DNA from 2 places in the Streptomyces sp. TLI_053 genome. Region 2 is predicted to be linked to the other one. Evidence: predicted binding sites of a transcription regulator. Region 2 holds the regulator's gene; the other holds the start of a gene.
The links. Region 2 encodes HrcA, which represses chaperone genes, less so after heat shock. Its sites were predicted from a motif close to TTNGCACTCNGNNNNNCNGAGTGCNAA; they were not measured.

Region 1 (19,199 bases), 2.0 Mb from region 2:
CGTAGCCGAGCACGGCCGTCAGCACCGCCGCGAGGACCAGCGCGAGCTCGGTGTTGCGCCGGGTCGGCACGGTACGGCGCGGCCGGCCTGCGGTTCTCGTCACGGCGGAGGGTGTCGCCACGGACCGTCCTGGGAGTCGGGGCTGCGGGCGCCGCCGGAACGGCCACCGGGGAGGACGGGCGGCACCCCCATCACCTTCGCCACCCTAACGAGGACTGTGCGGGTATTCCGCCCGGTTCACCCGGTGTGTCCGGCCCTGTCGCGCGTTGGCCACGGCGAACTGATGGTCCCTAGGATCGACGGGTGATTACCGGACGACGACCGAAGGCCAGGCTCGGCAGCCTGCTGGCCGCCCTGGCGATAACGGGCGGGGCGCTGCTCAGCGGCCTGCCCGCCCATGCCGACGAACCATCAGCCGGCCAAGCCGGCAAGGAGGCCCCACGGGTCGATCTCGTACTGGACGTCAGCGGCTCCATGCGCGAGGCGGACATCCAGGGCAAGACCCGCATCTCGGTGGCCCAGCAGTCCCTGAGCGACGTCATCGACGCCCTGCCCGCGGAGACCGAGTTCGGCATCCGCACCCTGGGCGCCAACTACCCCGGCACCGACAAGGCCCAGGGCTGCCTGGACAGCAAGCAGCTCTTCCCGGTCGGGAAGACCGACAAGACCGAGGCCAAGACCGCCGTCGCGACCCTGCGGCCCACCGGCTTCACCCCGATCGGCCTGGCCCTGCGCGGCGCCGCCCAGGACCTCGGCAAGGGCGAGACCACCCGCCGGGTGGTGCTGATCACCGACGGCGAGGACACCTGCACCCCGCCCGACCCCTGCGACGTCGCCCGCGAACTCGCCTCCCAGGGCATCCACCTGGTGGTCGACACCCTGGGCCTGGCCCACGACGACAAGACCCGCCAGCAGCTGCTCTGCATCGCCAACGCCACCGGCGGCACCTACACCGACGTGCGCACCCAGGAGCAGCTCACCGAGAAGGTGAAGCAGCTGGTCGACCGCTCCAACGACACCTACACGGTCACCCCGGTCAAGACCGCCGGCACCGACAAGTGCGAGTCCGCGCCGGTCCTCACCCCGGGCGTCTACAGCGACCGCGAGAAGTTCTCCGAGCACCGCGTCTACCGCGTCCCGGTCAAGGCCGGCCAGGAGCTGCGCGCCTCGGTCAGCGTCGCCCTGGACCGCCCGGTGGCCCGCGACTACGGAGTCCTGCTCCAGGCCACCAGCACCACCGGCCAGGAGCTGGTCCGCGGCACCGACGCGGGCAGCAGCCGCACCGACGTGGTCTCCACCGGCCTGCGCTGGTCGGCCGACGCCTCCAAGGGCTACGCCACCGCCTCCGCCACCGCCTCCGCCTCGCCGAGCGGCAAGCCGGAGACCAATGTCTGCCTGGTCGTCTCCAACTCGCTGGCCCCGCAGGCCGGCGCCGCGGCCGACCCCGGCCTGCCGCTGGAGCTGACGGTCGACCTGACCGCCGCCTCCCCCGCCCCGGACGGTCCGGCGATGGGCCTGGGCCGCGGCTGGATCCTGCTGCTGGTGCTCACCCTGGCCGGCCTGCTGACCGGCCTGCTGTTCGGCTGGATCGCGCGCTGGCGGATCGCTGTCTGGCAGGAGAACTGACCATGCGTACGACCTTCCTCCGCACCGCCGCGGCCGCCCTGACCGCGCTCCCGGCGCTGCTGCTCGCGGCCCCGGCCGCCACGGCCGCCTCGCCCTCGCCGAGCGCGAGCGGCACCCCGGCCCCGGCCAACAAGGCCGGCACCTCCTTCCTGACCGCCGTCAATCTGGCACCCGGTCAGGACGCCAAGGTGGACATCTCCACCGGCGACTACCTGTACTGGGCCTTCGGCGCCGCCGAGGGCCGGACCGCGAAGGTGGACCTCACGGTCGCCCTGGCCCCGTCCGCCGACCGGCACGGGCCGCAGACCTGGAACGTCGAGGTGTTCGACGGGCTGCGCCGCCGCCAGTCCTGCACCGACGGCACCCAGAACGCGACCGCCGAGCAGGCCGCCGGCTCGCTGGCGCTCAGCTGCACCCTGCGCGAGGTCCGCTCCTGGGCCGAGCCGTGGTCCGGCGATCCGCTGCCCGGCACCTACTACGTCCGGCTCTCGGTCGCCGACGCCCCGCAGCCCGACCTCGGCCTGGCCGCGTCCGTGCAGCTGCGGGTGACGGCCAAGGGCGACGAGGACAACGCCCAGCCGGAGGGCGGCGAGCTGAAGGCCCCGCTGGTCCCGCCGGCCGGCGGCGGTGCCGCGACGGCCAAGGCGGCGGCCCCCGAGGAGCCCGAGGAGCACTGGTACACCGGCTGGTTCTCCGGCTGGAACAGCCGCTGGTTCTGGACCCTGGCGGGCGGCGTGCTGGCCGCCCTGGCAGGCGTCGCCGGCTACACCCTGACCCGCCACCCGCGCGGCCGCCGGCCGGCCCGCTACGGCTCGGTGCCGCCGCAGTCCGGCGCCCCGCAGCCGGGCCCGTACGCGGGCTCAGGCCAGTCCTGACCCGCTCCTGACCCACCCGGACCCCGAGGGCCGGACCGGAGACCTCTCCGGTCCGGCCCTCACCGCTTCCCGGCCGCCCCGGTCCTGCACTGCGTCGGTCCGGCCCCGCGCCGCTCCGCACGTGATCCGTCTCACAGCCCGCCGGAAGCCCGCCCCGTCGGCCCGGCTGACCCCCCGTCGGCCGGTCCGCCCCCACAACGCAGAAGTCCCGCCCGATCTTCCGATCGGGCGGGACTTCCGTTGGGTGGAGCTGAGGGGATTCGAACCCCTGACCCCCTCGATGCGAACGAGGTGCGCTACCGGACTGCGCCACAGCCCCAACAAGAAGAAACTTTAGCACCTCTCCGAGGTGGTCCGTGACCACCCTCCTGGTGACGCCCCCGCGGCGGGACGGGAGCGGGGGCGGAACGGGCGGCGGAACGCGAAGAGGCCCCCGGCGGCGGGGGCCTCTTCGCGGGCGGTCGCGGACCGCGCGTCCTACTCGTTGGCGGCGCGGGGCCGCGGCTCCGGCCCGGACGGCTCGGCGTACTGGTCGAAGAGCGGGGTGTTCCGGGACTCGACCGGGCGGCCGGCGGTCCAGGTGCCCGGCGCCGACAGGTCGAGCCCCCGGTTGACCCGGGGGGCCACCGGCGCGGTCACGTACGTCGGCAGCGGAACGGGCACCGGCTCCCAGGAGTCCGGGCCTGCGGCGCCCCGCTCCCGCATGCCGTCGACCCACTCCTCGTGCTCGGTGACCTCCGCGACGGCCGAGGCCGAAGCCGCGGAGCCCCCGGCCGAGGTCGCGGCGGAGGCCCCGGCAGGGCCCGCCGCGGGAGCGCCCCCGGAGGCCGCCCGTACGGCGTCCGCCTCGGTGGCGAGCCTCAGGTGCGGGCGCGCGCGGCCGGGGGCGGGCGTGCGCCGCTCCGGCTCGGCCGCCGGGGCCGGCACCGGGGCGGCGGCCGCGCGGCCGGCCTCGACGCGCTGCTGCTCGCGCTTGCGCAGCCGCTCGGCGGCCTGGGCCGCGCGGGTGCGGTCCAGCTTGACCGCGTACCGCTGGCGCTCCAGGCGTCGCAGGTGCCCGATGTAGAGGGTCAGCAGCGCGGCCGGGACCGCGGGGACCCACAGGAAGGCCAGACCGGCCACGGCCGCGACCACCGCTCCCAGCGCGAAGGCCAGGAACAGCACGGTGACCATCCGGCGCCGACGCGCCAGCAGCCGGGCCCGGCGCTCGGGGCCGCCGCCCTGGGGCGCGGGCCTCGGCTCGGCCCGGTCGCGTTCCGCCGGCCGGCCGGGCGCGGGTTCCTGCGTCCGTCCGTCGGGGACGCCGGGGACGCCTGGGGCGTCCGGGGCGTTCACGGGGTCGCCGGGGGCGGCCGCGTCCCGCTCGGGGGGGCCGTCCATGCTCTGCTCGTCGTCACGCGGTTCGTCACCCAGGGCCCGGGACGCCCGCCGCTCCAGCGCCGAACGCCCGGCCAGCAGGCGGATGGCGGTGCTGAAGCGTTCCGTCGGGCGCGCCTCGTTGAGCTCGTCCTGCCTGCGGAGCCACATCGGCACCAGATAGGCGGCCCAGGCCCCTACGATGACGGCGTAGATAAGGCCGCTACTGCTCACGATTCACACCGTACGGGCGTGCAGGAGGGGCCGGTAGCAATTTGGCACGGCGTGTCGTGTGATCAAGCTGATTCTCCGACTATTTTGCCGGTATTTGTGCCCGTCCGTCGTCGCGCCGATGCCATATCGATATTTCCATTCGAACATACATTCAATTATGCGGCCGACGGCCCGAGCTGAGGGAACGCCAGCGTTCCAGCATCCCCTCCGGGACCTCCTCGGCGGCGAGCGCGAACACCAGGTGGTCCCGCCAGTCGCCGTCGATGTGCAGATAGCGCGGCCGCATTCCCTCCGAACGGAAGCCGAGCTTTTCCACCACCCGCCGGCTCGGTCCGTTCTCCGGCCGGATGCACACCTCGATCCGGTGCAGGCCGAGAGTGCGGAAACAGTGGTCCACCGAGAGCGCGACCGCGGTCGGCATGATGCCCCGCCCGGCCACCGCCTCGTCGATCCAGTACCCGACATTGGCCGAGCACATCGACCCCCAGGTGATTCCGCCGACGGTCAACTGGCCGACCAGCCGGCCCCGGTACAGCACCACGAAGGGCAGCATCCGCCCCGCCGAGGCCTCGGCCCGCAGATAGCGGACCATCTGCCGGAAGGTCGGGCGCGGGCCCGCCGCCAGACCGGCCGGGCCGGGCGGCACGGTGGCCTCCCAGCGCCGCAGCCAGTCCCGGTTGCGGCGGCTGACCTCCTGCCACTCGCGCTGGTCGCGCGCCCTGATCGGGCGCAGCACGACGTCCCCCTCGTGGAGTTCCACCGGCCAGCCGGCGTTCAGTGCGCGCTCCCGGAAGCTGCCGTGTCGGGCCGGGGGTGGTCCCCGCCGCCGAGCTGGTCGACGGCGTGGGCGAGCAGCGGGGCCAGCACGGCCAGGCCGTCCCGGACGCCGCCGGTCGATCCCGGCAGATTGACGACCAGGGTACGTCCGGCGAGGCCGGCCAGCCCCCGGGAGAGCGCGGCGGTGGGCACCGTGTCCCGTCCGTACGCCCGGATCGCCTCGGGGATGCCGGGGATCTCCCGGTCGAGCACCCGGGCGGTCATCTCGGGGGTGAGGTCGTTCGGCGAGATGCCGGTGCCGCCGGTGGTCAGCACCACGTCGTAGCCGGCCGCCACGGCCTCCCGCAGCACCGCCTCGACCGGTTCGCCGTCCGGGACGACCCGGGGGCCGTCGACCGTGAAGCCCATCGCCCGCAGACCCTCGACCAGCAGCGGGCCGCCCCGGTCGGCGTAGACGCCGGCGGAGGCGCGGTTGGAGACGGTGACCGCGAGGGCTCTCATTCCTCCCCCTCCGGGGCGGTCCAGTCACCGCTCTTGCCGCCGGTCTTGCTCAGCACCCGGACGGACTCCACCGCGGCGCCCTTGTCGACGGCCTTGACCATGTCGATCACGGTGAGGCCGGCCACCGCGACGGCGGTCAGCGCCTCCATCTCGACGCCGGTCCGGTCGGTGGTCCTGACGGTCGCGGTGATCTCCACCGCGTCGTCGGCGACGGTCAGCTCGACCTTCACCCCGGAGAGCGCGATCGGGTGGCAGAGCGGGATCAGCTCGGGCGTCCGCTTGGCGCCCATGATCCCGGCGATCCTGGCCACGGCCAGCGCGTCGCCCTTGGGCACCCCCTCGCCGCGCAGCAGCTCGACCACCCGCGGGGACACCCGGACCCGGCCCGCCGCGACGGCGGTCCGGGCGGTCACGTCCTTCGCGGAGACGTCGACCATCCGGGCCGCGCCCTGCTCGTCGACATGGGTGAGGCGGTCGCCGGGGGGTGAGGCGGTCACGGGTGGCTCCAGGGGGCGCGCAGGTCGAATACCGCGCTACCGTACCCCCCGTCCCGGTCCCGGCGCGGGAGGGGCCGCATCGGTGGGACGGCCCCGCCGCGGCGGGGAGTTCGGCCGTGCTCAGCCGCCGAGCAGCACCACGTCGACCTCGCTGCCCGCGGGCAGCTCGGTGACGTCCTCGGGAACGGTGATCAGGCAGTCCGCCCGGGCCAGCGCCCCGACCAGGTGCGACTCCGCGCCGCCGACCGGTTCCACCAGGCCGTCCGCGGCCGAGTACCGGCCGCGGAGGAACTGCCGGCGGCCGGCGGGCGAGCGCAGCGCCACCGGGCAGTGCGCCCGGACCACCGGGCGGTGGATGTCCTCGGCGCCGAGCATCGCGCGGATCGCCGGGCGGACGAACAGTTCGAAGGAGATGTACGCGCTGACCGGATTGCCCGGCAGGGCCAGCAGCGGCACCCCGGGGCCGGGCCCGATCCGGCCGAAGCCCTGCGGCTTGCCGGGCTGCATCCGCAGCCGCCGGAAGTCCACCCCGCCGTACTCGGCGAAGACCTCCTTGACCACGTCGTAGGCGCCGACGCTGACGCCGCCGCTGGTGACGATCAGGTCGGCCCGGCCGAGCTGGTCCTCCAGCACGGCGCGCAGCCTGGCCGCGTCGTCGGGGACGCCGCCGACCCGGTAGGCGATCGCGCCGGCGTCACGGGCGGCCGCGGTGAGGGTGAAGCTGTTGGACTCGGAGATCTGCCCGGGGCCGACCGGCTCGCCGGGCTGGACCAGCTCGCTGCCGGTGGACAGCACCACGACCCGCGGGCGCGGGCGGACAGTGACGGTGGCCCGGCCGATCGCGGCGAGCAGGCCGAGCTGGGCGGGTCCGAGCCGGGTGCCGGCGGTCAGCACCCGGCTGCCGGCGGCGACGTCGCTGCCGCGGCGGCGGATGTGGGCGCCCTCGGCGACCGGGCGCAGCACCCGGACCTCCTCGCCCTCGACCGCGGCGGCCATCGCGTCGGCGGGGCGGCCGGAACCGGTGCCGCCGTCGGTCCACTCGACCGGGGCGACGGCCCCGGCGCCGGGCGGGACGGGGGCGCCGGTCATGATCCGGGCGGCCTGGCCGGGGCCCACCGCGGGGAGTTCGCCGGCACCGGCGGCGATGTCGCCGACCACGGTCAGCACCGAGGGGTACGCGGTGCCCGCGCCGACGGTGTCGGGCGTGCGCAGGGCGTAGCCGTCCATCGAGCTGTTGTCGAAGGGCGGCAGATCGCCCTCGGCGACGACGTCCTCGGCCAGCCGGCAGCCCTGCGCGTCGAGCAGCTGGAGCTCGATGGCGGGGAGCGGGCCGACGGCGGCCAGGACGTCCGCGAGGTGCTCGTCCACGGTCCACGGACCGTCCGGACGGGCACCGGGGCGGGCGGCCGGAGCCGGGTCCGCGGAGTCGTCGCAGCAGGCTGCGGGGGTGGTACCGCTCTCCGTGGACCCGGTCATGGGCGCGCTCGCTCTCTGTCGGTGTGTCAGTCCTGCAGCTCGGAGGCGACGAACTCGCGCAGCCAGGTGCGGAACTCCGGCCCGAGGTCCTCGCGCTCCGAGGCGAGACGGACGATAGCGCGCAGGTAGTCCGAGCGGTCGCCGGTGTCGTAGCGGCGGCCCTTGAACAGCACGCCGTGGACCTGGCCGCCGGTGTCGGACGGGCGGGTGGTCAGTTCACGAAGGGCGTCGGTGAGCTGGATCTCGCCGCCGCGGCCGGGCGGGGTGTCCCGCAGCACGTCGAAGACGGACGGGTCGAGCACGTACCGGCCGATGACGGCGTAGTTCGACGGGGCCTCGGCCGTCTCCGGCTTCTCGACCAGGTCGGTCACCTGGAAGACGTCCTCGCCGAAGGTGCTCGGCTTGACGGCGGCGCAGCCGTACAGGTGGATCTGGGAGGCGTCGACCTCCATCAGCGCGACGACCGAGCCGCCGAGCTCCTGCTGGACCTCGATCATGCGGGACAGCAGCGGGTCGCGCGGGTCGATCAGGTCGTCACCGAGGAGGACGGCGAAGGGCTGGCCGGCGACGTGCTGCTCGGCGACCGAGACGGCGTGGCCGAGGCCCTTGGGGTCGCCCTGGCGGACGTAGTGCATGTTGGCGAGCTCGACGGACTCGCGGACCCGGCGGAGGCGGTCCTGGTCGCCCTTGCGGGCGAGCAGCTCCTCGAGCTCGTAGGCGCGGTCGAAGTGGTCCTCGAGGGCGCGCTTGTTGCGGCCGGTGACCATCAGTATGTCGGACAGGCCCGCGGAGGCCGCCTCCTCGACGACGTACTGGATCGCCGGCTTGTCGACGACGGGCAGCATCTCCTTCGGAGTGGCCTTGGTGGCCGGCAGGAATCGGGTACCCAGACCGGCCGCGGGGACCACTGCCTTGGTGACCGGGATACGGGAGTTGGTCGTCGTCATGCGTTTACCTTACTAAGGCACGTATTTCGCCTGACCGGGCGCAGTTGACCGATGCTTGGGCAGCACGTCGCCGGACCCGGCCGCGATGGCAGGCAAGGGGGACGTGCCGGGCGGGGTGAGGGGGTCCCCTCCGACACAGGGCGACAGATTACCCGGCTTTTCCTAACGGTCACGTTCGGCTGCGAAGACTCCGTCCGGCTGCGGGGAAACGACCGCCGCCCCGGTCACCGGAACGTTTCCCGAAAGGGCCACCGGGGCGGCCGGGCGCCAGCAGTCGCCGCCCGCGGCGCGGGCGGCGGCGAGTGCCCGGTCGGCGGACCGCAGCAGGACGGCGGCGTGGGTGCCGTCCTCCGGGAGCACCGCCAGGCCGATCGCGGCGGTGAGGCCGTTGCCGTGCGGGCGGCGGTCCGCCCGCTCGCCGGAGGACCAGTCCAGCAGCAGGTGGCGGCGGACCGACCAGACCAGGCGGTCGGCGACCTGGGCCGCGCCCTCGGCCCCGGTGTCCGGCAGCACCACCAGGAACTCCTCGCCGCTGTACCGCCCCAGGGTGTCGGAGCGGCGGATCTCCATGCCGAGCCGCTGGGCGAGGTCGCGCAGCACCGTCCCGGCCCGGGTCCGGCCGTGCTCGGCGACCACCGCGTCGAAGCCGTTGATCTCCAGCAGCAGCACGGCCAGCGGACGCGGCCCGTCCTGCGGCTCGTGCTGCTCGGCCCGGCGGGCCCGGTCGATCTCCCGGTCCAGGGTGAGCTGGAGGTGCCGGTAGTTCCAGACGCCGGTGACCGGGTCGCAGGAGGCGGTGCGCTCCAGTTCGGCGTTGCGCTCCTCCAGTTCGGCGACGCGCTCGCGCAGCCCGGTCTCGCGCCGGGCCGCGCGCGCCGCGCCGCGCCGCAGCCGGACGCCGAGGACGGCGGCGCCGGCCAGCGCGGGGGCGCTCAGCACGGCCAGGGCCTGGACCAGCAGCGGGGTGGACATCGTGGGCTGCCTTCCGCGTGTCAGGCTCTGGGCGGCCCGGTCGCACAGGCGTCAGGGGTCCAGAGCGGTCGTGGTCGGAGCGATGGAGGAACGGTGGACCATCCCATGCACAACGAGAAGGGCGCGCTGAGGACACGGCTGCTGTCCGAGCGGCGGGAAATCCCGGCCGAGGAGCGGGAGCGGGCCGCCGAGGCGCTGGCCGGGCACGCCGGCGCGCTGGCGGCCGCCGCCGTGCCGGCCGGGGAGGCCGCGACGGCGGGGGCGGCGGGGGCGACGACGGGCGCGGCGGCCACGGTGGCCGCGTACGTCTCGGTGGGCACCGAGCCGGGCACCCGCCCGCTGCTGGACGCGCTGCGGGCGCGCGGGCTGCGGGTGCTGCTCCCGGTCCTGCTGGCCGACAACGATCTGGACTGGGCGGAGTACACCGGGCCGGCGGCGCTGGCCCCGGCCGGGCGCGGCCTGCTGGAGCCGGTCGGCGGGCGGCTCGGGCCAGAGGCGGTGACCGGCGCCGGGCTGGTGCTGCTGCCGGGGCTGGCGGTGGACCGGCGGGGGCTGCGGCTGGGACGGGGCGGCGGCTCGTACGACCGGGTGCTGGCCCGGCTGGAGCGGTCCGGGGCGCGGCCGGTGCTGGCGGTGCTGCTGTACGAGCACGAGCTGCTCGAACGGGTGCCGGCCGAGCCGCACGACCGGCCGGTGGACCTCGCGCTGACCCCCTCCGGCGCCCACCGGCTGGGGTGAGGCCCGGCGGGCGGGTACGGCGGGCGGGTAGTACGGCGGGCGGGTACGGCGGGGCCCCGTGCCCCCGGACGGATCCGGGGGCACGGGGCCCGGACGGCGGGCGGGCGTCAGCCCGCGGTCAGCGTCAGCTTGTGCTTGGTCGCCCGTTCGACCGCGTCCGGCGAGAAGGACCAGCTCAGCAGCTTGCCCTTGAGCCAGAGGTCGGTCTGGTCGTTGTAGTTCTCGTGGAAGGCGTGACCGGAGGCACCACCGACGATGATCCAGCGCGAGGCGTCGAGGTCGTTCAGGTCGACCACCATGCGCATCGAGGGGATCCAGTCCACCTGGTACCCGGCGGCCGCGTTCCACCCCGCCGCGTCGACCGCCGCCGAACCGCCGGAGAGCCGGTAGGGGCCCCGGTTGAGCAACTGGTGGACGACGCCCGAGCCGATCGAGGAGCTGTCCGAGCCCATGGTGCGCTCGCGCAGCTCCAGCTTGTGCAGCCGGCCCCAGCTCCAGGTGGTGATGTCCTTGGTGAGCAGCGAGGTGAGCTCCTGGCGGGCGTTGGTCATCGCCTCGCGCAGCAGGTTGTCCAGGCCCTTCTGCTCCTTGTGCTGGGAGTCGATGTACGTCCACCAGCCGCTGTCGGGCTTCTCCAGCTGCTGCCGGACGACCTCGTTCCAGCGGTCGCCGCCGTCCGGCTGGGCCTTGGCCGGGTCACGGGTGCCGCACTCGGTGACGATCTTCGACTTGCTGTCCGGCCTGGTCGGGTCGATCTGCTGGCGGACCAGCAGGCAGTTCTCCTCGGCCCGCAGGTCGGCCGGGAACTTCTGGCCGAAGGCGAGGGTGAGCAGCTGGCGCCAGACGCCGTTGTAGTAGGCGGCGGCGGCCGAGTCTGCGTCCTGGTGGAAGTTCCAGTCCTTCAGCAGGTCCTGCGCCTCGCGCACGTAGGGGTCGTCGATCTCGACCTTGAGCAGCATCGGGACCAGGGTCTTGGCCAGGATGCTGGTGTTGTCGAGCTGCATGTCCTGCATGTCGTCCGGCGAGATCTTGCCGTTGTTCTTCAGCCGGGCCTCGAGCTGGTCGGTGATCTCCTTGGCCCGGGTGCCGTACTCCCAGTCGGTGGTCAGCGCGGGCTTGTAGCCCGGGTCGACCACGGCCTGGTTGGCGGTGACGATGTAGCCGCTGCTCGGGTTGAGGCTCCAGGGCATGGCGCTGAACGGGACCGGGTCCTTCTTCCACTGGTAGGCGGAGTCCCAGCCCGGCGCCGGGTAGCGGCCGTCGCCCTTGCCGCGCACCGGGATGTAGCCCGGGGCCTGGTAGCCGATGTTCTTGGCGTCGGCGTAGACGAGGTTCTGCGACGGGACGGTGAAGTCGGCGGCGGCCTTCTGGAAGTCGTCCCAGTTCTTCGCCCGGTCGAGCGCGAAGACGGCGTCCATGGTGCGGCCCGGGATCAGCGCGGTCCACTGCAGGGCGACGCCGTAGCCGCCGGTGCCCCGGTCCGGGGCGGAGGCGCCGTTGGGCGCGTACTTGCCGACGTTCTGCTGCTCGGTGCTCGGGTCGGAGATCAGCGGGGCGCCGGTCTCGGTGGTGCGGACGGTGATGGTGCGGTCCTCGCCGCCGGCGACCTTGATGGTCTCCTTGCGGAGCTCGAACTTCTTCTCCTTGCCGTCGACCAGGTAGGTCTCGGGGCCGGTCACCTTCTCCAGGAAGAGGTCGGTGACGTCGGCGCCGAGGTTGGTGAAGCCCCAGGCGATGTCCTTGTTGTGGCCGATGACCACACCGGGCATGCCGGCGAAGGTGAAGCCGGAGACGTCGTACTGGCAGGTCGGGGAGACCGCCCGGCAGTGCAGGCCCATCTGGTACCAGACCGAGGGCAGGCCGGGACCGAGGTGCGGGTCGTTGGCCAGCAGCGGCTTGCCGGTGGTGGTGTGGCTGCCGGCCACCACCCAGGAGTTGGAGCCGATGCCCTGGCCGTTGCGGCCGAGCAGCTCGGGCAGCGCGTCGATCCGGTCGGTGACGCCCTTGAGCAGTGCCGAGGAGGCGGCGGCGCCCTGGGCGGTGCCGGCGGCGGTCCCCTGGGCGGCCGGGGCCGAGCCGTCGGCCGGCTTGTAGGAGGTGCCGTTCACGGTGCCGGTCTTCACGATCGTGCCGTTGCGCGCGTACGGGTAGTCCGGGTACAGCTCGGCGATCTTCTCCGGGCTGAAGTCCTGGGCGAGCAGCGAGCGGTCGATCTCCTCCTGGAGGTTCCCGGAGAGGTCCCAGGCCATCGCCTTGAGCCAGGCCACCGAGTCGACCGGGGTCCACTGCTCGGGCTTGTAGTCGCCGTTGACGACGCCGAGGACGCCGTACTCCACCGAGGCGGCGGAGCCGCCCGGGTGCTCGGCGAGCCAGGAGTTGACCCCCTCCGCGTAGGCCTGGAGGTTCTTCTTGGTGTCGGCGCCGAGGAGGGTGTCGAACTCCTTCTGGGCCACCTGGCGCCAGCCCATGGTGCGGATCATGGAGTCGGTGTCGACCTGGCTGTCGCCGAACATCTCGGAGAGCCGGCCCGCGGTGATGTGCCGCCGGACGTCCATCTCCCAGAACCGGTCCTGGGCCTGGACGTAGCCCTGGGCCCGGAAGAGGTCCTCGGAGGTGTCGGCGTAGAGCTGGGGGATGCCGTTGGCGTCCCGCTTCACGTCGACCGGCGCGCTCATGCCCGCCACCTTGACGCTGCCGTCGACCTCGGGGAAGGACGCGCGGACCGCGGCCACCCCCCGGTAGCCGCCGTAGCCGGCGCCGGCCACCAGCAGTACGACCAGCACGATCACGATCAGACGGGCGCGCCGGAACTTTTTCGAGCGGGGCATCTGGGTCCTTGCGGTCCTCACTGGGGGGCGGGCGGACATGTCAAGGGCACGGGGCCGTGACAGGGCACCACATTAGGCCGACTCGGCTGGCGGCCGTGCACGGGGGACGCTCACGGTGGGATCGGAGGAGGTCAGGAGGCGGCCCGAGGAGGGCCGGCGGGAGGCCGCGGGCGCGGGCCGGAGAAGACCGGAGGCGGCGGACCGGAGCAGGTCACCAGGAGGCCGGAGGCCCGGACCGAGGAAACGCGTGGCCAATGAACCTAAAGATATGGCAAAATGTTAGACTGAGTAACGATCCGCAAGGGGAGTAATTGGCGCCCCCGGTCGCCACCCCTGTCGGGACCCCGTCCGCCCCCGCCACGTCCGAGGTGCCCCTGCGTGAATGTCGACCACCTGAACCAGCTGCTGCTCGAGTTCTCCGTGATCCTGCTGATCGCGGTGGTCGCCGTGCGCGTCTCCACCAAATCCGGCCTGCCCAGCCTGCTGATCTACCTCGGCATCGGGGTGGCGCTCGGCCAGAACGGCCTCGGCGTCTCCTTCGACAACGCCGAACTCACCCAGGTGCTCGGCTACGCGGCCCTGGTGGTGATCCTGGCCGAGGGCGGCCTCAAGACCAACTGGCGCGAGGCCAGACCCGTGATGGGGGCCGCCACCGTACTCGCCACCGTCGGCGTCGGGATCAGCGTCTTCGTCACCGCGGCCGGGGCGCACTGGCTGGTCGGCCTGGACTGGCGCACCTCACTGCTGCTCGGCGCGATCGTCTCGTCCACGGACGCCGCGGCCGTCTTCTCGGTGCTGCGCACGGTGCCGCTGCCGCGCCGGCTGACCGGTCTGCTGGAGGCCGAGTCCGGCTTCAACGACGCGCCCGTGGTCATCCTGGTCGTCGCCTTCGCCGCCGTCGGCGACACGGAGCCGTGGTACGTCCTGATCGGCACGATCCTCGCCGAGCTGGCGATCGGCCTGGCCGTCGGCCTCGCGGTCGGCAAGCTCGGGGCGTTCGGCCTCAAGCACGTCGCCCTGCCGTCCTCCGGCCTCTACCCGATCGCGGTGCTGGCCCTGGCCGTGCTCGGCTACGCCGGCGGCGCGCTGCTGCACGGCTCCGGGTTCCTCGCCGTCTACGTCACCGCGGTGATCCTCGGCAACTCCAAGCTGCCGCACGGCCCCGCCGTCCGGGGCTTCGCCGACGGCCTGGCCTGGATCGGGCAGATCGGCATGTTCGTGCTGCTCGGCCTGCTCTGCACCCCCGAGTCGATGGGCTCGGCCGTGGTGCCGGCGCTGGTGATCGGCGCGGTACTGGTCTTCCTCGCCCGGCCGCTCTCGGTGGTGCTCACGCTCACCCCGTTCCGGCTGCCGCTGCGCGAGCAGGCCCTGCTCAGCTGGGCCGGCCTGCGCGGGGCGGTGCCCATCGTGCTGGCCACCATCCCGATGGTGTCCGGCGCGCCGATGGCCCAGGACGTCTTCAACATCGTCTTCATCCTGGTCGTGGTCTTCACCCTGCTCCAGGGCCCGACGCTGCCCTGGGTCGCCAAGGGCCTGCGGATCGGCGAAGGGTCGATGGGACAGGACCTCGGCATCGAGTCCGCCCCGCTGGAGAAGCTGCACGGACACCTGTTGTCGGTCGCGCTGGCGCCGGACTCCCGGATGTCCGGCGTGGAGATCGGCGAGCTGCGGCTGCCGACCGGGGCGGCGGTCACCCTGGTGGTGCGGGAGGGCAGCAGCTTCGTGCCCGACAAGGCGACCGTGCTGCGCGGCGGGGACGAGCTGCTGGTCGTCACCACGGACGAGGTGGGCGAGGCGGCCGAGCGGCGACTGCGGGCCGTGGACAAGGGCGGCAAGCTGGCCGACTGGCTGCACGGACGCAGGACCTGAAGGTCTCGCCCGGAGTTCACCTTGACTTAACAGGACAACTTTGGATCCGTCCTGTAGTGTCGAGTTCAGCGCGACATCTACGCGCGTATAACCATTGTTCGCTGACACACCACACCCCAGCATCTGCCTGAAGCAGAGTTGGCGCGACCGCTCGGCGGCCGCGGCCCGGACCCGGCCCACCGCCGGACCGGCCCGGTAACTACCCCGGTCGACGCGCGAGAGGACGACTCTCGGCGCCGTCGGGGCCACCCCATGCCCTGCCGCGCTACCAGGCAGCAGGAAGGACCGACCGTGACGGCCCGCCGAACGGTCGAGAGCGTCGAGGACGCCCGGAGCACCGGAAACCCCGGGAACCCCGTGGACGCCGCGGATGCCAGGAGCAGCGCGGACGCCGCGAACCACGCGGACACCGCCGGCCACGCGGAGGCCACGGGCGCCGCGGACCACGCCGATGCCACGGGCCGCGCCGACGCCGCGCCGGCCCGGGTCGGCTACGGGACCCTGCTGCGCACCCCCGGGGCCTGGACGTTCCTGACCCCCGCGCTGCTCGCCCGGCTGCCCTACGCGATGCTCAGCATGGGGATCCTGCTGCTGGTCAAGGACACCCACGGCTCGTACGGCACCGCCAGCACGGTCGCGGCCGTCGCCGCCGTCGCCCAGGCGCTGATCGGCCCGCAGACCGGGCGGCTCGCGGACCGTTACGGCCAGGCCGCCGTGCTCGTCCCGACCGTCCTGGTGCACGCGGCCTCGGTCGGCGCACTGATCGCGCTCGCCCTCGGGCACGCGCCGGCCTGGAGCCTGTTCCTGGCCGCCGCCCCGGCCGGCGCGAGCGTCCCGCAGATCGGCGCGATGGTGCGCGCCCGCTGGATCTCCACCTTCACCGCCGAGGGCGCCTCCGCGTCCTCCGCCGCCAAGGTGAGCACCGCCTTCGCCTTCGAGTCCGTGACCGACGAGTTCACCTTCGTCGTCGGCCCGATCCTGGCCGCCGCCGTGGCAACCTCGGTCAACCCCTCGACCGGGCTGATCGCCGAGGCCGCGCTGACCCTGGTCGGCGGTCTGGCCTTCGCGGCCCAGCGGCGCACCGCGCCCGCCCGGGTGGTGCGCGAACCCGGTGTCCGGCAGGCCTCGGCCCTCGCCTCGCCCGGCGTCCGGCTACTGGCCGGCACCTTCCTGGGCGTGGGCGCCGTCTTCGGCGGCATGCAGGTCTCGGTGAACGCCTTCGCCGACTCGGTCGGCCAGCAGGGCGCCGCCGGCACCGTCTACGGCATCTTCGCCGGCGGCTCGATGGTGGCCGGCGTGCTCTACGGCGTGATCGCCTGGCGGCGGTCGGTCCAGCAGCGGATGGTCATGAGCTACGGCCTGCTGGTGCTGGGCTGCTCGACCCTGTGGGCGATGCCGAACCTGGTCGCGCTGTCGGTCGCCGGGCTGGTCTGCGGCCTGGCCATCGCCCCGACCCTGATCAGCGGCTACACCCTGGTCGAGACGCTGGTCGAGGACGGCGCCAAGACCGAGGCCTTCACCTGGCTGACCGGCGCCATCGGTCTGGGCCTGGCGACCGGCGCGACGGCGGCCGGGCGGCTGATCGACGCGCACGGCCCGACCGTCGGCTTCCTGGTACCGGTGGCCGGTGCCGGCCTCGGCCTGATCGCCCTGTTCTCGCTGCGGGGACTGCTGGTACCGGCCGGAACCCGCAGCACGGTGGTCGCCGGCTCGGTGGAACGGGGTGCCCCGGCCGGACTGGTGGGGGCCGTCAAGGGCTGACCCCGGGGCCGGAACCGACTCATCTCACATTCGAGTCGCTGGACTGATCCTTCGGAATGCCGCATCATTGAGGATCGTTAGCACTCATCAGGCGAGAGTGCCAGGAGGAAGACAAGTGCCCACGTACCAGTACCAGTGCACCGAGTGCGGCAACGGCCTGGAGGCGGTGCAGAAGTTCACCGACGAAGCGCTGACCACGTGCCCCGACTGCCAGGGACGGCTCCGCAAGGTCTTCTCGGCGGTGGGTGTCGTCTTCAAGGGCTCCGGTTTCTACCGGACCGACAGCCGCTCCTCCTCCAGCAGCTCGGTGGGTTCCGGCTCGTCGTCGACCTCGTCGTCGACGTCGCCCGCGAGCTCCTCCTCGGGCTCGTCCTCGTCGGGCTCCTCGGGTTCGTCGGGGTCCTCGGCCCCCGCCGCCAGCCCCGCCCCGGCGGCCGGCTGAGTTCCGGCCGGGCCGCGGCACCAGCTTCTCGGACGGCCCGCCGTTCCCGTTCTCCACGGGTGCGGCGGGCCTTTCGCGCGTTCGGCGGCAGGTGCCGGGGCGGGGCGCGGAAGGCGGGTCCCGGAAGGCTGGTCCCGGAAGGCTGGTCCCGGAAGACGGGGCGGAGAGCACGGATCCCGAAGGACGGGTCGCGGAGGACGGGTTCTGTCAGCGCGGGGCGGGCCGGTTCACCCCTGCGAGTGGGTCCCGTTGTCCACAGGCCCGGGTTGTCCACAGGTTCTGGAAACGGAGTTCCGGCGGTCGCGCGGGGCGGCCCAGAGTGGGCACCGCAAGCCCCGAGCCCGACCGTGGAGGTGCCCGTGACCACCGCTTCGTCCGCCCTGCCGCCCCGTCCGCTGCCGATCCCCCCGCTGCCCGCGCCGACCGTTCCACCCCGGCAGCCGGTGCCCTCGTTCCCGCCGATCGGAGGCCGGTCCGGGCCGCGCGGCCGACTCCGACAGCTGCTGGGGTACGGCCCCCGGGTGCCGGCCGCACTGCTGCTCGCGGTGGTGACCGCACTCGCCCTCGGACCGGCCCGGGCGGACTCGCGGCCGCCGGAATCGGCACCGCCGGTCGGCCGAACGGGTTGTCCTGCGGAGGGGGGAGAAAATCACCCGTGACCGGCGGACGACTTCGTCGTTCACGCGGCATGAAGGGCTTCAAGGAATTCCTGCTGCGCGGAAACGTCGTCGAACTGGCCGTCGCCGTGGTCATCGGTGCGGCCTTCACCAGCATCGTCAACGCCTTCGTCAAGGGCGTGATCAATCCGATCGTCGGCGCGTTCGGGGCCCAGGACCTCGCGTCCTACAGCTCCTGCCTCAAAGGGCCCTGTGAGGTGAGCGCCACCGGCGAGGTCACGTCCGGAATCCCGATCCTCTGGGGCAGCGTGCTCAGCGCGGCCCTGCAGTTCCTGATCACCGCCGCCGTCGTCTACTTCTGCCTCATCCTGCCGATGACCAGGTTCACCGCCCGGCGCAAGACCCTGGCCGAGGTCCAGGCCGAGGCCGAGGCCAAGGAGGTCCTGCTGCTCACCGAGATCCGCGACGCCCTGGTCACCCGGGCCGCCTGAAGACCGGGCTGCCCGACCCCCGAGCCGTCCGACCCCGCGACACCCGACCCTGCGGCACCCGACCGGGCCCGGGCCCGGTCCGGCGGTCCCGTCCCTCCGGATCAGTCCCCGTGGTGCGGCGGGCGCTGGCTCAGGTACCAGTCCAGCCCCCGTCCACCACTCTCCCCGGCCCCGGGGCGGTCGCCCCACCCGGTGTCGGTGTCGTCCCGGGACTGCCGGTCCAGCGGGTCGCCGAAGATCAGCCGGGCCTTCGCCGCCGCGTCCGCGCCCGGCCGGGCCTTCGGGGCGGCCTGCGCCGACCCGTCCCCCGTGCCGGGCGCCGTGCCGGGCTCCGACTCCTGGCCCGGCCGGTCGTCCGTCGTGTCCTTCGCCATCGTCTTCTCCACCGCTCTCGTACCCCGCCGCCGCCGTCCGCCCCCGCCCACCAAGCCTAGAAGGCCCTGACGCGGCCCCGGGACGACGGTGGGCCCGGCGCGGACCGCTCCGCACCGGGCCCACCGGGCCGTACCCGTCCGCACCCGCTCAACCCGGCGCCCCGCGCGCCGTGCTCCCGCACGCCGTGTCCGCGACACCCGTGGACCGCTGCTACGCGGCCTCGAAGCCCGCGTGGTCGGCTATCTTCTTCAGCTCCGCCAGCGCGTGCTTCTCGATCTGGCGGATCCGCTCACGGGTCAGCCCGTGCTGCTTGCCCACCTCGGTGAGAGTGCGCTCGCGGCCGTCCTCCATGCCGTAACGGGAGCGGATGATCGACGCCGTCCGGTCGTCCAGCCGCCCGATCAGGCCGTCCAGCTCCTCGCGGCGGAGCATGACCATCACGGCGTCCTCGGGGGACGTGGCCCCGGTGTCCTCGACCAGGTCGCCGAACTGGGTCTCGCCCTCGTCGTCGACCGACATGTTCAGACTGACCGGGTCGCGCGCCCAGTCCAGCACGTCCTTGATCCGGGTCTCGGTGGTGTCCAGCTCGGCCGCGATCTCGGCCGGCTCGGGCTCACGGCCCAGCTCCTTCGACTTCTCCCGCTGCACCCGCCGGATCCGGCCCAGCTCCTCGACCAGGTGGACGGGCAGGCGGATGGTGCGCGACTGGTCGGCGATCGACCGGGTGATGGCCTGGCGGATCCACCACGTCGCGTAGGTGGAGAACTTGAAGCCCTTGGCGTAGTCGAACTTCTCCACGGCGCGGACCAGACCCGCG
Region 2 (11,699 bases):
GCCCGCCTCGACGGCCGGGCGGGTCAGGATGATCCGGTTGACCTCCTTGGCCTGGAGGGCCTGGACGGCCTTGGCCATCGCGAGGTAGGTCTTGCCGGTGCCGGCCGGGCCGAGGCCGAAGACGATCGTGTGCTTGTCGATGGCGTCGACGTAGCGCTGCTGGTTGAGGGTCTTCGGACGGATGGTCCGGCCCCGGTTGGACAGGATGTTCGCGGTGAAGACCTTCGACGGCGCCGGGCTGTCCGGGTCGTCGACGCCGCTGCGGATCATGGCGATGGAACGCTCCACGGAGTCCTCCGTGAGGGGTTGGCCGGTGCGCAGCACCAGCATCATCTCGCTGAACAGCTGCTTGACGAGGGCGACCTCGGCGCGCTCGCCGGTCGCGGTCACCTCGTTGCCCCGGACGTGGATGTCGGCGGCGGGGAAGCCCTGCTCGATCACTCGCAGCAACGAGTCGGCGGCGCCGAGCAGGGTGACCATCGGATGCTTCTCGGGGATGACGATCCGGGCGCTGACGCGGCCGTCCTCGGCCGGTTCGGGGCGCGGCTGTCCGTTGGAACGGGTCTGCGATGTGTCACTCATAGGTCGGCGCTGGGGCCTGCCTCATCCCATCCGTGTCTCGTGTGCCGCTCGGTCCTTCCGGGGCACCAGGGTACGCCGCACACGTGATCGCTGCGGCGGGCGGCGGGGCCGCACCCGACGATGCTGCGGCAGATCGCCGGGCGGCGCGAGCGGTTTTCCACGCTGTTCACCACGGCTCCGACGGGTGGGCGCCTCACTTGTGCCGGGGCGGTACTGGTACCCGGGCGAGGTCCTCGGCAAGCACGATCGGCCCGTCGAAGTGCTTGCGGGCGTCGGCGAGGTGCTGGCCGAGGTCGGGGTAGCGCTGCGAGAAGTGGGTGAGCACCAGGGTGCGGACGCCCGCCTCGGCGGCGACCTTGGCGGCCTGCCCGGCGGTGAGGTGGCCGTGGTCCTCGGCCAGCCCGGCGTCCGCGTCGGAGAAGGTGGCCTCGACGACCAGCAGGTCGGCGCGCTCGGCGAGCTCGTACACGCCCTCGCAGAGCCGGGTGTCCATGACGAAGGCGAACCGCTGCCCGGGCCGGGGCTCGCTGACCTCCTCCAGGGTGACCCGCCGGCCGTCCGCCTCGATCTCGCCCCGGTGCTGGAGCCGGCCGGTGTCGGGGCCGGCGATGCCCAGGGCGGCCAGCCGTTCGGGCACCAGCCGGCGGCCGTCCGGCTCGCTCAGCCGGTAGCCGAAGGACTCGACCGGGTGCGAGAGCCGGACCGCCTCCAGCGCGAAGCGGGCGCCCGGCACGGGCAGCGGGCCCGGTTCCTCGATCGGGCGGGGCCGCAGCACCGCCGTCTCGTGGAAGGCGGTGGCGTGCCGCAGCCGCTCGAAGTACACCTCGCCGGAGGCCGGGAAGTAGATGTCCACCGGGTGCGGGACCCGGTCCAGGTTGATCCGCTGGATCACCCCGGCCAGGCCCAGGCTGTGGTCGCCGTGGAAGTGCGTGACGGCGATCCGGGTGAGCTGGGTGGCCGAGACCCCGGCGCGCAGCATCTGCCGCTGGGTCCCCTCGCCGGGGTCGAACAGCAGGCCCTCGCCGTCCCAGCGCAGCAGGTAGCCGTTGTGGTTGCGGTGCCGGGTCGGGACCTGGCTGGCGGTCCCGAGGACGACGAGTTCGCGCTGGGACACCGACTAGACCATGCGCTCGGTCATCGACGTGCCGCCGAGCACGTGGACGTGGGCGTGGAAGACGGTCTGGCCCGCGCCCGCGCCGGTGTTGAAGATCAGCCGGTAGTCCTCGAGGCCCTCGTCCGCGGCGACCCGGCCCGCCTCGGCGAGCAGCTCGCCGGCGACATCGGGCTCCGCGTCGGCCAACGCGGCCGCGTTCGGGTAGTGGGCGTGCGGGATCACCAGGACGTGCACCGGGGCCTTAGGGGCGATGTCGCGGAAGGCCAGGGTCCGGTCGGTCCTGCGGACCACGGTGGCCGGGATCTCGCCCGCCACGATCTTGCAGAACAGGCAGTCGGGCTGCGCCTCGCCGGCCATCGGGATCTCCTCGCGGGATGCTGGTGCTGGTCTGGTGGGAGCGTACGGCGGCATGCTAGCCGAGCCCCGCCGCCGCCCGCCGGTACTCGCGCGGGCGCTGCCCCCGCGGTACGCGCGGCGACGGCCGCCCCGGCCCCGCGGGACGCGCACGGCGACGGCCGCCCCGGCGGTGGGAGGACGGACCGCGGTCCGTCCTCCCACCGGCGCCGGACCGCCGCTACCGCTCCCAGGGCAGCGCCGGCGGGGTCCTGGCCGGCTGCTCGGCGAGCGCCGCCAGCGCGATCCGCACCCCCTCGGCGAGCTGCGGGTCCTCGCCCGCCGCCCAGGCGTGCGGCGGGAACGGCACCTCCACGTCCGGGTCCACCCCGTGGTTCTCCAGGCCCCAGCCGAGCCGCTCCGACCAGAACGCGTACTTGGGCTGGGTCACCAGGGTCCCGTCCACCAGCGAGTAGCGACTGTCGATGCCGATCACCCCGCCCCAGGTGCGGGTGCCGACGACCGGGCCGATGCCCAGCGCCTGGATCGCCGCGTTGACGATGTCGCCGTCCGAGCCCGAGTACTCGTCCGCCAGGGCGACGACCGGACCGCGCGGCGCGTACTCCGGGTACGGCGCGGGATTGGCGACGTCCCTGCCCACGCCCCAGCCGACGATCCGCCGCGCCAGCTTCTCCACCACCAGCTGCGAGGTGTGCCCGCCCCGGTTGCCCCGGATGTCGACGACCACGCCCTCCCTGGCCATCTCCGAGCGCAGGTCGCGGTGGATCTGCGCCCAGCCGGTGGTCTGCATGTCGGGGATGTGCAGATAGCCGAGCCGGCCGTCGGACAGCTCCCGGACGACGGCCCGCCGCCCGGCCACCCAGTCGTGGTAGCGCAGCGCCTCGTCGTCGGCGAGCGGGACGACCACCGGGTACCGCTGGTCGGTGCCGTCCTTGCCGGCCACCGTCAGCTCGACCGGCTGCCCGGCGGTGCCGGCCAGCAGGGGCGCCGGGCCGGTCACCGGGTCCACCGGACGGCCGTTGACCGCAAGCAGCGCGTCCCCGGGCCGGACCGCCGCGCCCGGGGCGGCCAGCGGCGAGTGCGCCCGGGGGTCGGAGGACTCCCCCGGCAGGATCCGCGCGACCCGCCACACCTCGCCGTCCCTGACCAGGTCCGCGCCGAGCAGGCCCTGCCGGCGGGCCGGCTCGGTGTGCACCCCGTGCGCCACCACGTACGCGTGGGAGGTGCCCAGCTCGCCGTGCACCTCCCAGAGCAGGTCCACCAGGTCGTCGTGCGAGCCGAGCCGCTCCACCAGCGGCCGGTAGCGGGCCAGCACCCCGGCCCAGTCCACCCCGCCGAGGTCGGGACGCCAGAAGTTGTCCCGCATCAGCCGGCCGTTCTCGTCGTACATCTGCCGCCACTCGGCCGCCGGGTCGACCGTCACTCGCAGCCGGTCCAGGTCGACGTCGATCTCGTCGTCCTCGCCGGACGCCTTGTGGTCGGCGGGCACGATCCGCAGCTCGCCCTCGTCCAGCACGGCGAGCCGGGTGCCGTCGCCGCTCACCGCGAACGCGTCCAGGCCGTCCACCAGCTGCTCCGCCCGGCGCTTGCGGAAGTCGAACCGCTCCAGGGTCGGCCGCGGGCGCTCGTCCTCCAGCGAGGCGGCCTCGTCGCCCAGCTCGCCGACCAGCGGCAGCCTGGTCCACAGCACGCCGTCCTTGGCCGCCCGCAGGACGCCGAAGCGGCCGCCCTCCACCGGGAACGGCACGATCCGGTCGGCGATGCCGTCCAGGTCGACCCGGGTCGCCGGCGGCACGTCGGCCGCGCCCTCGTCGCCGTCCGCCCGGCGGCCCTTCGGCTCGTCCTCCTCCCCGCCGGCCGTCCGGCCCGCCCGGCGCGGCCCGAACGGCGACGGCGTGTCGGCGGCCAGCGTGATCAGGTACGGGCGGCAGCCGTTGGGGAACGACAGGTCGAAGACGTGCGAGTCGTACACCGGGTCGAAGCTGCGCACCGACAGGAACGCCAGGTGCCGGCCGTCCGCGGTGAACGCCGGGGAGGTGTCGACGAACCGCTCCGGGGTCGCCTCGGAGACCGTCCGGGTGGCCAGGTTGGCCAGCACGATCCGGCGCAGCGACCACGCCCCGAGGGTCGGCTGCGACCAGGCCAGCCAGGCCGAGTCCGGGCTGAACGCCAGCCCGGAGACCTCGCCGTCGGTGCTGTGCGCCAGCTCGTGCACGGCGCCGTCGGCCAGGCCGACCAGCAGGACCCGGCCGTCGTGCGCGCCGACCGCGAGCTGCTTGCCGTCCGGGGAGACCAGCAGCGAGCGGACCCGGCCCAGCTGCCCGGCGGCGAGCCGGCGGCGCTCGGCGCCGAGCACCGCGGGGGCGTACTCGATCGCGTCCTCGCCCTCGGCGTCGGTCACCCAGACCACGCCCTGGGCGGCGTCCTCACCGGCCGGTCCCGGCACCACCCGGGCCAGCCGGCCGCGGACGCCCGGCGTCTCGTCCAGCACCCGGGCCGGTCCCTCCCGGTGGGTCAGCCAGTGCACGGAGCCGCGCACCACCACGGCCCCGGCCCGCCCGGTGCGGTCCGGGGCGGCACCCTCCAGCCAGTGCGCGGCGGACACCGGGCGGGGGCGGCGGCCGGTGCGCGGGCCGGCCGGGCGGACGTCCAGGCGGCGCGGCTCGGCGCCGTCGAGGTCCTCCAGCAGCCACAGGTCGCCGGCGCTGTGCCAGACCACCCGGCTCCCGTCGGTGGTGGCGGTGCGGGCGTAGAAGCCCTCCGGGGAGATGCCGTGCCGGCGCAGGTCGGAGCCGTCCGGGAGGCTGGAGTACAGCGCGCCGACACCCTCGTGGTCGGAGAGGAAGGCGATCCGCCCGCCCACCCACAGCGGCGACTCGATGTGCCCGGCCAGGTCCTCGTGGACGCGCTCGAAGCGGTCGGTGCCGATCCACAGCCGGCCGGTCCGGCCGCCCCGGTAGCGCTTCCACCAGGCCGGCTCGGTGGCGTAGGCGGAGACCAGCAGCACCCGGTCGCCGCCGGGCTCGAAGGCCAGCCCGCCGACCGGGCCGTACGGCAGCCGGGCCGCCTCGCCGCCGTCCAGCGGCACCGCCCGCGCCCAGGTGCGGCGCAGCGAGGCCTGCCCGGTGGCGGTGGTGGCGATCGGCCGGCCGTCGGCGGTCCAGCCGCGCAGCTGGGTCTGCGCGTCGCCCCAGTGGGTCAGTCGCCGGGACGGCCCGCCGTCCACCGGGGCCACGTGCACCTCCGGGGCGCCGTCCCGGGCGGAGGTGAAGGCGACGTGGCGGCCGTCCGGGGAGAACATCGGTCTGCGGACCGGACGGTGGTCGGCGGTCAGCCGCCAGGCCCGGCCGCCGTCCAGCGGGGCGAGCCACACGTCGTTCTCGGCCACGAAGGTGATCAGGTCGCCGTGCAGGTGCGGGTGGCGCAGGTAGGCGCCCTCGGGGGTGCTCTCGGGTTCGCTCACGCTCGCCACCCTAGGCAGGCGGGAGCGCGGCGCGCCCGCAGTTCGCGGTCCGCGAACCCCCACGGGGGACGCCGGTCCCGGGCCCGGCCGCCGGTGCCGGGCCCGGCGGCCCGTACGGCCCGGCGGCGGCCGTCAGGCCCAGCGGCCGGTGCGGCCCAGCAGCAGCGCGCCGGCCGCGACCCCGGCCGTGGAGGTGCGCAGCACCGAGGGGCCCAGCCGGAACGGCTTCGCGCCGTCCTCGGCGAAGGCGGCCAGCTCCTCCGGGGAGACGCCGCCCTCCGGGCCGACCACCAGCACCAGGTCCCCGGTGTCCGGCAGGACCGCCCCGGCCAGCGGCTCGGAGCCCTCCTCGTGCAGCACCGCGGCGAACGCGGCGCCGAGCAGCACCGGGGCCAGCTGCCGGGTCGTCATCACGTCGCGGACGACGGGGAAGCGCAGCCGCCGGGACTGCTTGCCGGCCTCGCGCGCGGTGGCCCGCCACTTGGCGAGCGCCTTGGCGCCGCGCTCGCCCTTCCACTGGGTGATGCAGCGCGAGGCCGCCCAGGGGATCACCACGTCCACGCCGACCTCGGTCATGGTCTCCACCGCCAGCTCGCCCCGGTCGCCCTTGGGCAGCGCCTGGACGACGACGATCCGCGGCGACGGCTCCGGCTCCCGGCGCACGGCCGTCACCGCCACGTCGATCGCGTCCTTGCCGTGCACCGCCGCGACGGTGCCGTCCGCGCCGAGGCCGAGGCCGTCCGTCAGGGTGACCGCCTCGCCCGGCTCCAGCCGCTTCACCGCGGCCGCGTGCCGGCCCTCCGGCCCGTCCAGGCGCACCGTCGCGCCCGGCGCGGCGGCGGCGATCCGCTCGGGGTCGGCGAAGAACACGGGCGCGGTCATGCGGGGAACCTCCGGGGTGGGAACGGGAACGGGAACGCGAAAGGGGTGCCGAGGAAGCCTCGGCACCCCCGCGCGGGACGGCTACCGGCCGTTGAAGGCGTCCTTCAGCCGGGAGAACAGCCCCTGCTGCCCGGGCGCGAACTGGCCGGACGGCCGCTCCTCGCCGCGCAGCACCGCCAGGCGGCGCAGCAGCTCCTCCTGCTCGGCGTCGAGCTTGGTGGGCGTCTGCACCTCGACATGCACTATCAGGTCACCGCGGCCGCCGCCGCGCAGGTGGGTGATGCCGCGGCCGTGCAGCGGGATCGACTGGCCGGACTGGGTGCCGGGCCGGATGTCGACCTCCTCGATCCCGTCCAGGGTCTGCAGCGGCACCTGGGTGCCGAGCGAGGCCGCCGTCATCGGGATGGTGACCGTGCAGTGCAGGTCGTCGCCGCGCCGCTGGAAGGTCGGGTGGCTGGTCTCGGCGATCTCGACGTAGAGGTCGCCGGCCGGGCCGCCGCCGGGGCCGACCTCGCCCTCGCCGGCCAGCTGGATCCGGGTGCCGTTGTCGACCCCGGCCGGGATCTTGACGGTCAGGGTGCGCCGGGCGCGGACCCGGCCGTCGCCGGCGCACTCCGGGCACGGGGTCGGCACGACGGTGCCGAAGCCCTGGCACTGCGGGCAGGGGCGCGAGGTCATGACCTGGCCCAGGAAGGACCGGGTGACCTGGGAGACCTCGCCCTTGCCGCGGCACATGTCGCAGGTCTGCGCGGAGGTGCCGGGCGCGGCGCCCTCGCCGCTGCAGGTGGTGCAGGTGACGGCGGTGTCGACCTGGAGTTCCTTGGTGGTGCCGAACGCGGCCTCCTCCAGGGTGATCTCCAGCCGGATCATGGCGTCCTGGCCGCGCCTGGTCCGGGAGCGCGGTCCGCGCTGGCCGGAGGCGGCGCCGAAGAAGGCGTCCATGATGTCGGAGAAGCCGAAGCCCGCCGCGCCCGCGCCGAAGCCGCCCGCGCCGCCCCCGCCGTTCGGCGAGAGCGGGTCGCCGCCGAGGTCGTAGACCTGGCGCTTCTGCGGGTCGGAGAGCACCTCGTAGGCGGCGTTGATCTCCTTGAACCGCTCCTGCGTCTTCGGGTCCGGGTTGACGTCCGGGTGCAGTTCGCGTGCCAGGCGCCGGAACGCCTTCTTGATCTCGTCCTGCCCCGCATCCCGTCGGACGCCGAGTACCGCGTAGTAGTCCGTGGCCACCAAATGCTCCGCTTGTTCCGCCTGTGTGAGTGCTTGCGACTTCGGGCGCCGTCAGCTGTCCGACGACGACCGTTCCTACGACTCGGCCAGAATCTGGCCCACGTACCGTGCCACCGCTCGCACCGCCCCCATTGTGCCCGGGTAGTCCATCCGGGTCGGACCGATCACCCCCAGTTTGGCCACGCTCTCGTCGCCCGAACCGTAACCGACCGAGACGACCGAGGTGGAATTCAGCCCTTCGTAGGCGTTCTCCCGCCCGATCCGGACCGTCATCCCGGCGTCCGCGGTCTCACCCAGGAGGCGGAGCAGGACGACCTGCTCCTCCAGTGCCTCCAGCACCGGCTGGATGGTCAGCGGGAAGTCGTGGCCGAAGCGGGTCAGGTTGGCCGTGCCGGCCAGCATGATCCGCTCCTCGCGCTGCTCGGCGAGGGTCTCGAAGAGCGTCGCCAGCACCGTGGACACGGTCGGCCGGTCGGCCGCCTCGAACTGCGCGGGCAGCTCCTCCAGCAGCCCCGGGACGTCCGGGAGCCGCTGTCCGGCGGCCCGGGCGTTGATCCGGCCCCGGAGGTCCGCCAGCACGGTCTCGCCGACCGTACCCGGGCAGTCCACCAACCGCTGCTCGACGCGGCCGGTGTTCATGATCAGCACCAGCATCACCTTGGCCGGGGCCAGCGCCACCAGCTCGATGTGCCGCACCGTGGAGCGGCTCAGCGAGGGGTACTGCACCACCGCGACCTGGCGGGTCAGCTGGGCGAGCAGCCGCACCGTGCGGGCGACCACGTCGTCGAGGTCCACCGCGCCGTCGAGGAAGTGCCGGATCGCCCGCCGCTCGGGCGCGCTCATCGGCTTGACCTCGGCCAGCTTGTCGACGAACAGCCGGTAGCCCTTGTCGGTGGGGATCCGCCCGGCGCTGGTGTGCGGCTGGTGGATGTACCCCTCCTCCTCCAGCGCCGCCATGTCGTTGCGGACGGTCGCCGGGGAGACCCCGAGGTTGTGCCGCTCGACCAGGGCCTTGGAGCCGACCGGCTCCTCGGTGCCCACGTAGTCCTGGACGATCGCGCGAAGCACCGCGAGTTTGCGGTCGTCGAGCTGGCGGACCTCACCGGCCATGGGCACGCACCTCCGTCTTCACGCGTTGTCCGTTGTGACACACCGTCGTGGCATGTGTCCGTGTTCGAGCTGTCCGGTCCGACCCCGAGGGGCCCGGCCTTGGCACTCTGAACACACGAGTGCCAGAACCGTACCTGCCAGTGTAAGGCCCGGGTCCGACGGCAGGAACGGCCCGGCCGGGGTGATCCTGCCCGCAGTCCGCGGCGCGCGGGTGATGCCGCGGGGCCCGCCCGGTGGCAGCATCGGAAGCGGACGGCGAACGGAGGAGCAGAGATGTCGAGCTCGGGCCAGCACACCCGCTTCGCCCCCGACCGCGGCCTGACCGGCCGCATGGTGGGGACGATGTTCCTGATCGGGCTGCTGTACGTGGGATTCACCGGTCTGCTGATCGTGCTGCTGCGCGGCGCCTGGCCGATCGTCGTGCTGATCTCGGGCGGCCTGTTCGTCGCCCAGTTCTGGTTCAGCGACCGCATCACCGAACGGGCGATGGGCGCCCACCGGGTCACCCCGGAGCAGTACCCGCAGCTGCACGGCGCCGTCGACCGGCTCTGCGCGCTCGCCGACATGCCCAAACCCCGGGTGGCGGTCGCCGACAACGACATGCCGAACGCCTTCGCCACCGGCCGCAACCCGCAGAACGCGGTGGTCTGCGTGACCACCGGCCTGCTGCGCCGGCTGGAACCCGAGGAGCTGGAGGGCGTGCTCGCCCACGAGCTGTCCCACGTCGCCCACCGCGACGTCGCCGTGATGACGGTGGCCGGCTTCCTGGGCGTACTGGCCGGCGCGATGACCCGGATCGCCGTGTACGGCGGCTTCATGGGCGGCGGGCGCAACAACAACGACTCCAACGCCGCGATCGCCGCCCTGGTGATCCCGCTGGTGTCGATCGCCGTCTACGCGATCAGCTTCCTGCTGACCCGGCTGCTCTCCCGCTACCGGGAGCTGGCCGCCGACCGGGCCGCCGCCCAGCTCACCGGGCGGCCCAGCGCGCTCGCCTCGGCGCTCACCAAGGTGACCGGCCAGATCGCCGCCATCCCGACCCGGGACCTGCGCCAGTCGCAGGCCTACAACGCGTTCTACTTCGCGCCGGCCCTCAGCGCCCGGGAGGCCGCCACCCAGCTGTTCTCCACCCACCCGTCGCTGGAGCAGCGACTGGCCCAGCTGGCGAAGATCTCCTCCGACCTCGGCCGCTGAGCCGCCCGTCGCCCACGCCGCTCCCATCCCTCCCCGCACCGCACCGCACCGCACCGTTCTCCGACCGGAAGGACCGCCGTGGGCATCCTGGACACGCTGTTCGGCCGCACCAAGCCCGTCAAGCCCGACCTCGACCAGCTGTTCGGCGTACCGTCCGCCGCCCTCACCCTGGAGGCCGCGGCCGGCTTCCGGCCCACCGGACTCGGCTCGGTCTGCTTCGCCTCCGTCGAGGGCGGCGCCTTCGACGAGGTCGAACGGCAGGTCCGGGCCCTGCTCGACGCCGACACCGAACGCGGCGGCGTCCCCGTCGAGGCCTCCCGGGACTCCTACGGCTACTCCTGGCTGCTCGCCCGGCACGAACCCGGCGAACTGCCCGCACTGGTCAACGACCTGCACGCGGTCAACAGCGAACTCGAGGCGCACGGCTTCGGCCCCCAGCTGCTCTGCTCCCTGGTCGGCTTCCGCGACGCCGACGGGCGGCGGCCGCTCGCCCTCGTCTACCTGTACAAACGCGGCACCTTCTACCCGTTCGCACCGATGCCCGGCGGCGGCGAGAAGCGCGACAACCCGCTGGAGCTGGAGGTCAACGCGATGCTCGGCAACGACCTGCGGCTGGAGAAGGACCTCACCCGCTGGTTCCCGGTCTGGGGCGCGCCGGGCCTGTGAACCGGGGGCCACCGGGCCGGCGGTGCCGCCCCCGGGCCCGGAAATCCGGTGGCCCACCGGCGCCCCCGCCCCTAGGGTCCGCCCGTGATCAACTGGACCGCTCTCGAATCCGCCGCCCCCACCCCCGACACCCTCGCCGCCGTCAGCGCCGCACTGCGCTCGCCCGACCCGCACGTCCGCGACAGCCTCGCCTACGAGCAGTTGTGCCGCTGGGTACCGCAGCTCACCCCCGCCGAGCGCCTCGCGCTCGGCGACGAGATGGCCGAACGCCTCACCGACCCCGAGATCCAGGCCCGCACCTTCGCCCCGCTGATCCTCGCCGACCTCGCCGACCTCGGCACCCACCGCCCGGCCTGGCTGGACGCCTTCGCCCGCTGGTACACCGGCGAGAGCGACCTGCGCGGCTTCGACCCGGAACTCGGCTGGCTGCACGCGGTGGCGCACGGCGCCGACTACCTGGCCGCCCTCGGCCGCGGCCCGCTGCTCGCCGACCCGACCCCGCTGCTGGACCTGGTCGCCGCCCGGCTGCTCGCCCCCACCGACCACGTACTGGACGCCATGGAGGACGACCGGCTCGGCCGCGCCGTCGCCCAGATCCTCACCCGCCCGGAGCTGACCGAGCGCCAGGCCCTCGGCTGGCTCGACCCGATCGCCGCCCAGCCGCCGCGCCGGCCCTCCGCGACCACCGGCGCCGTGCCCGCCGTCGTCTCCAACACCCTGCGCACCCTGCGGGCCGTCTACGTGCTCGCCGACCGGGGCGTGCGCACGGAGCGCGGCGGCGCGCCGGTGCCGCTGCCGCACTCCGCCGCCCTGCGCGCGCGGATCGCCGAGCTGCTGGTGGTGAACTCGCCGTTCACCGGCTGACGGCCCGTGGGCTCCGGGAAATAGACTCCGGGGAATGCGCAGCCGCCAGTACGGACCCGACCTGACCCCGCCGTGGAAGAAGCAGGCGCCCGCCCCCGAAGTGCCCGCCGAGCGGGACCTCGTGGTCGAGGAGGCCGCGTCCGGCTTCTGCGGGGCGGTGGTGCGCTGCGAGAAGACCGCCGAGGGCCACACCGTCACCCTGGAGGACCGGTTCGGCAAGCACCGGGTGTTCCCGCTGGTCCCGCG

Region 1: a site for HrcA is predicted at 16,535-16,561, ahead of BLU95_RS17335 (FmdB family zinc ribbon protein). Genes of this name have one in related genera too.

The regions. Positions count from the first base shown of each region.
Region 1 is NZ_LT629775.1:4,327,137-4,346,335, forward strand. Features, by position in the region: gene BLU95_RS17260 (FtsW/RodA/SpoVE family cell cycle protein) at 1-103, opposite strand, end outside; gene BLU95_RS17265 (VWA domain-containing protein) at 304-1,626, shown strand; gene BLU95_RS17270 (peptidase) at 1,629-2,501, shown strand; tRNA gene BLU95_RS17275 (tRNA-Ala) at 2,747-2,820, opposite strand; gene sepX (divisome protein SepX/GlpR) at 2,979-4,091, opposite strand; gene BLU95_RS17285 (GNAT family N-acetyltransferase) at 4,243-4,851, opposite strand; gene BLU95_RS17290 (MogA/MoaB family molybdenum cofactor biosynthesis protein) at 4,866-5,369, opposite strand; gene moaC (cyclic pyranopterin monophosphate synthase MoaC) at 5,366-5,866, opposite strand; gene glp (molybdotransferase-like divisome protein Glp) at 5,987-7,342, opposite strand; gene galU (UTP--glucose-1-phosphate uridylyltransferase GalU) at 7,369-8,289, opposite strand; gene BLU95_RS17310 (GGDEF domain-containing protein) at 8,452-9,261, opposite strand; gene BLU95_RS17315 (5-formyltetrahydrofolate cyclo-ligase) at 9,367-9,999, shown strand; gene BLU95_RS17320 (penicillin acylase family protein) at 10,107-12,827, opposite strand; gene BLU95_RS17325 (potassium/proton antiporter) at 13,206-14,696, shown strand; gene BLU95_RS17330 (MFS transporter) at 15,198-16,457, shown strand; gene BLU95_RS17335 (FmdB family zinc ribbon protein) at 16,573-16,899, shown strand; gene mscL (large conductance mechanosensitive channel protein MscL) at 17,588-18,007, shown strand; gene BLU95_RS17345 (hypothetical protein) at 18,109-18,381, opposite strand; gene BLU95_RS17350 (sigma-70 family RNA polymerase sigma factor) at 18,593-19,199, opposite strand, start outside.
Region 2 is NZ_LT629775.1:6,292,528-6,304,226, reverse strand. Features, by position in the region: gene BLU95_RS26040 (PhoH family protein) at 1-582, opposite strand, end outside; gene BLU95_RS26035 (ribonuclease Z) at 776-1,696, opposite strand; gene BLU95_RS26030 (histidine triad nucleotide-binding protein) at 1,700-2,053, opposite strand; gene BLU95_RS26025 (S41 family peptidase) at 2,271-5,513, opposite strand; gene BLU95_RS26020 (16S rRNA (uracil(1498)-N(3))-methyltransferase) at 5,646-6,395, opposite strand; gene dnaJ (molecular chaperone DnaJ) at 6,477-7,619, opposite strand; gene hrcA (heat-inducible transcriptional repressor HrcA) at 7,695-8,729, opposite strand; gene htpX (zinc metalloprotease HtpX) at 9,003-9,923, shown strand; gene pspAB (PspA-associated protein PspAB) at 10,002-10,589, shown strand; gene BLU95_RS25995 (DUF2785 domain-containing protein) at 10,674-11,453, shown strand; gene BLU95_RS25990 (DUF3097 domain-containing protein) at 11,488-11,699, shown strand, end outside.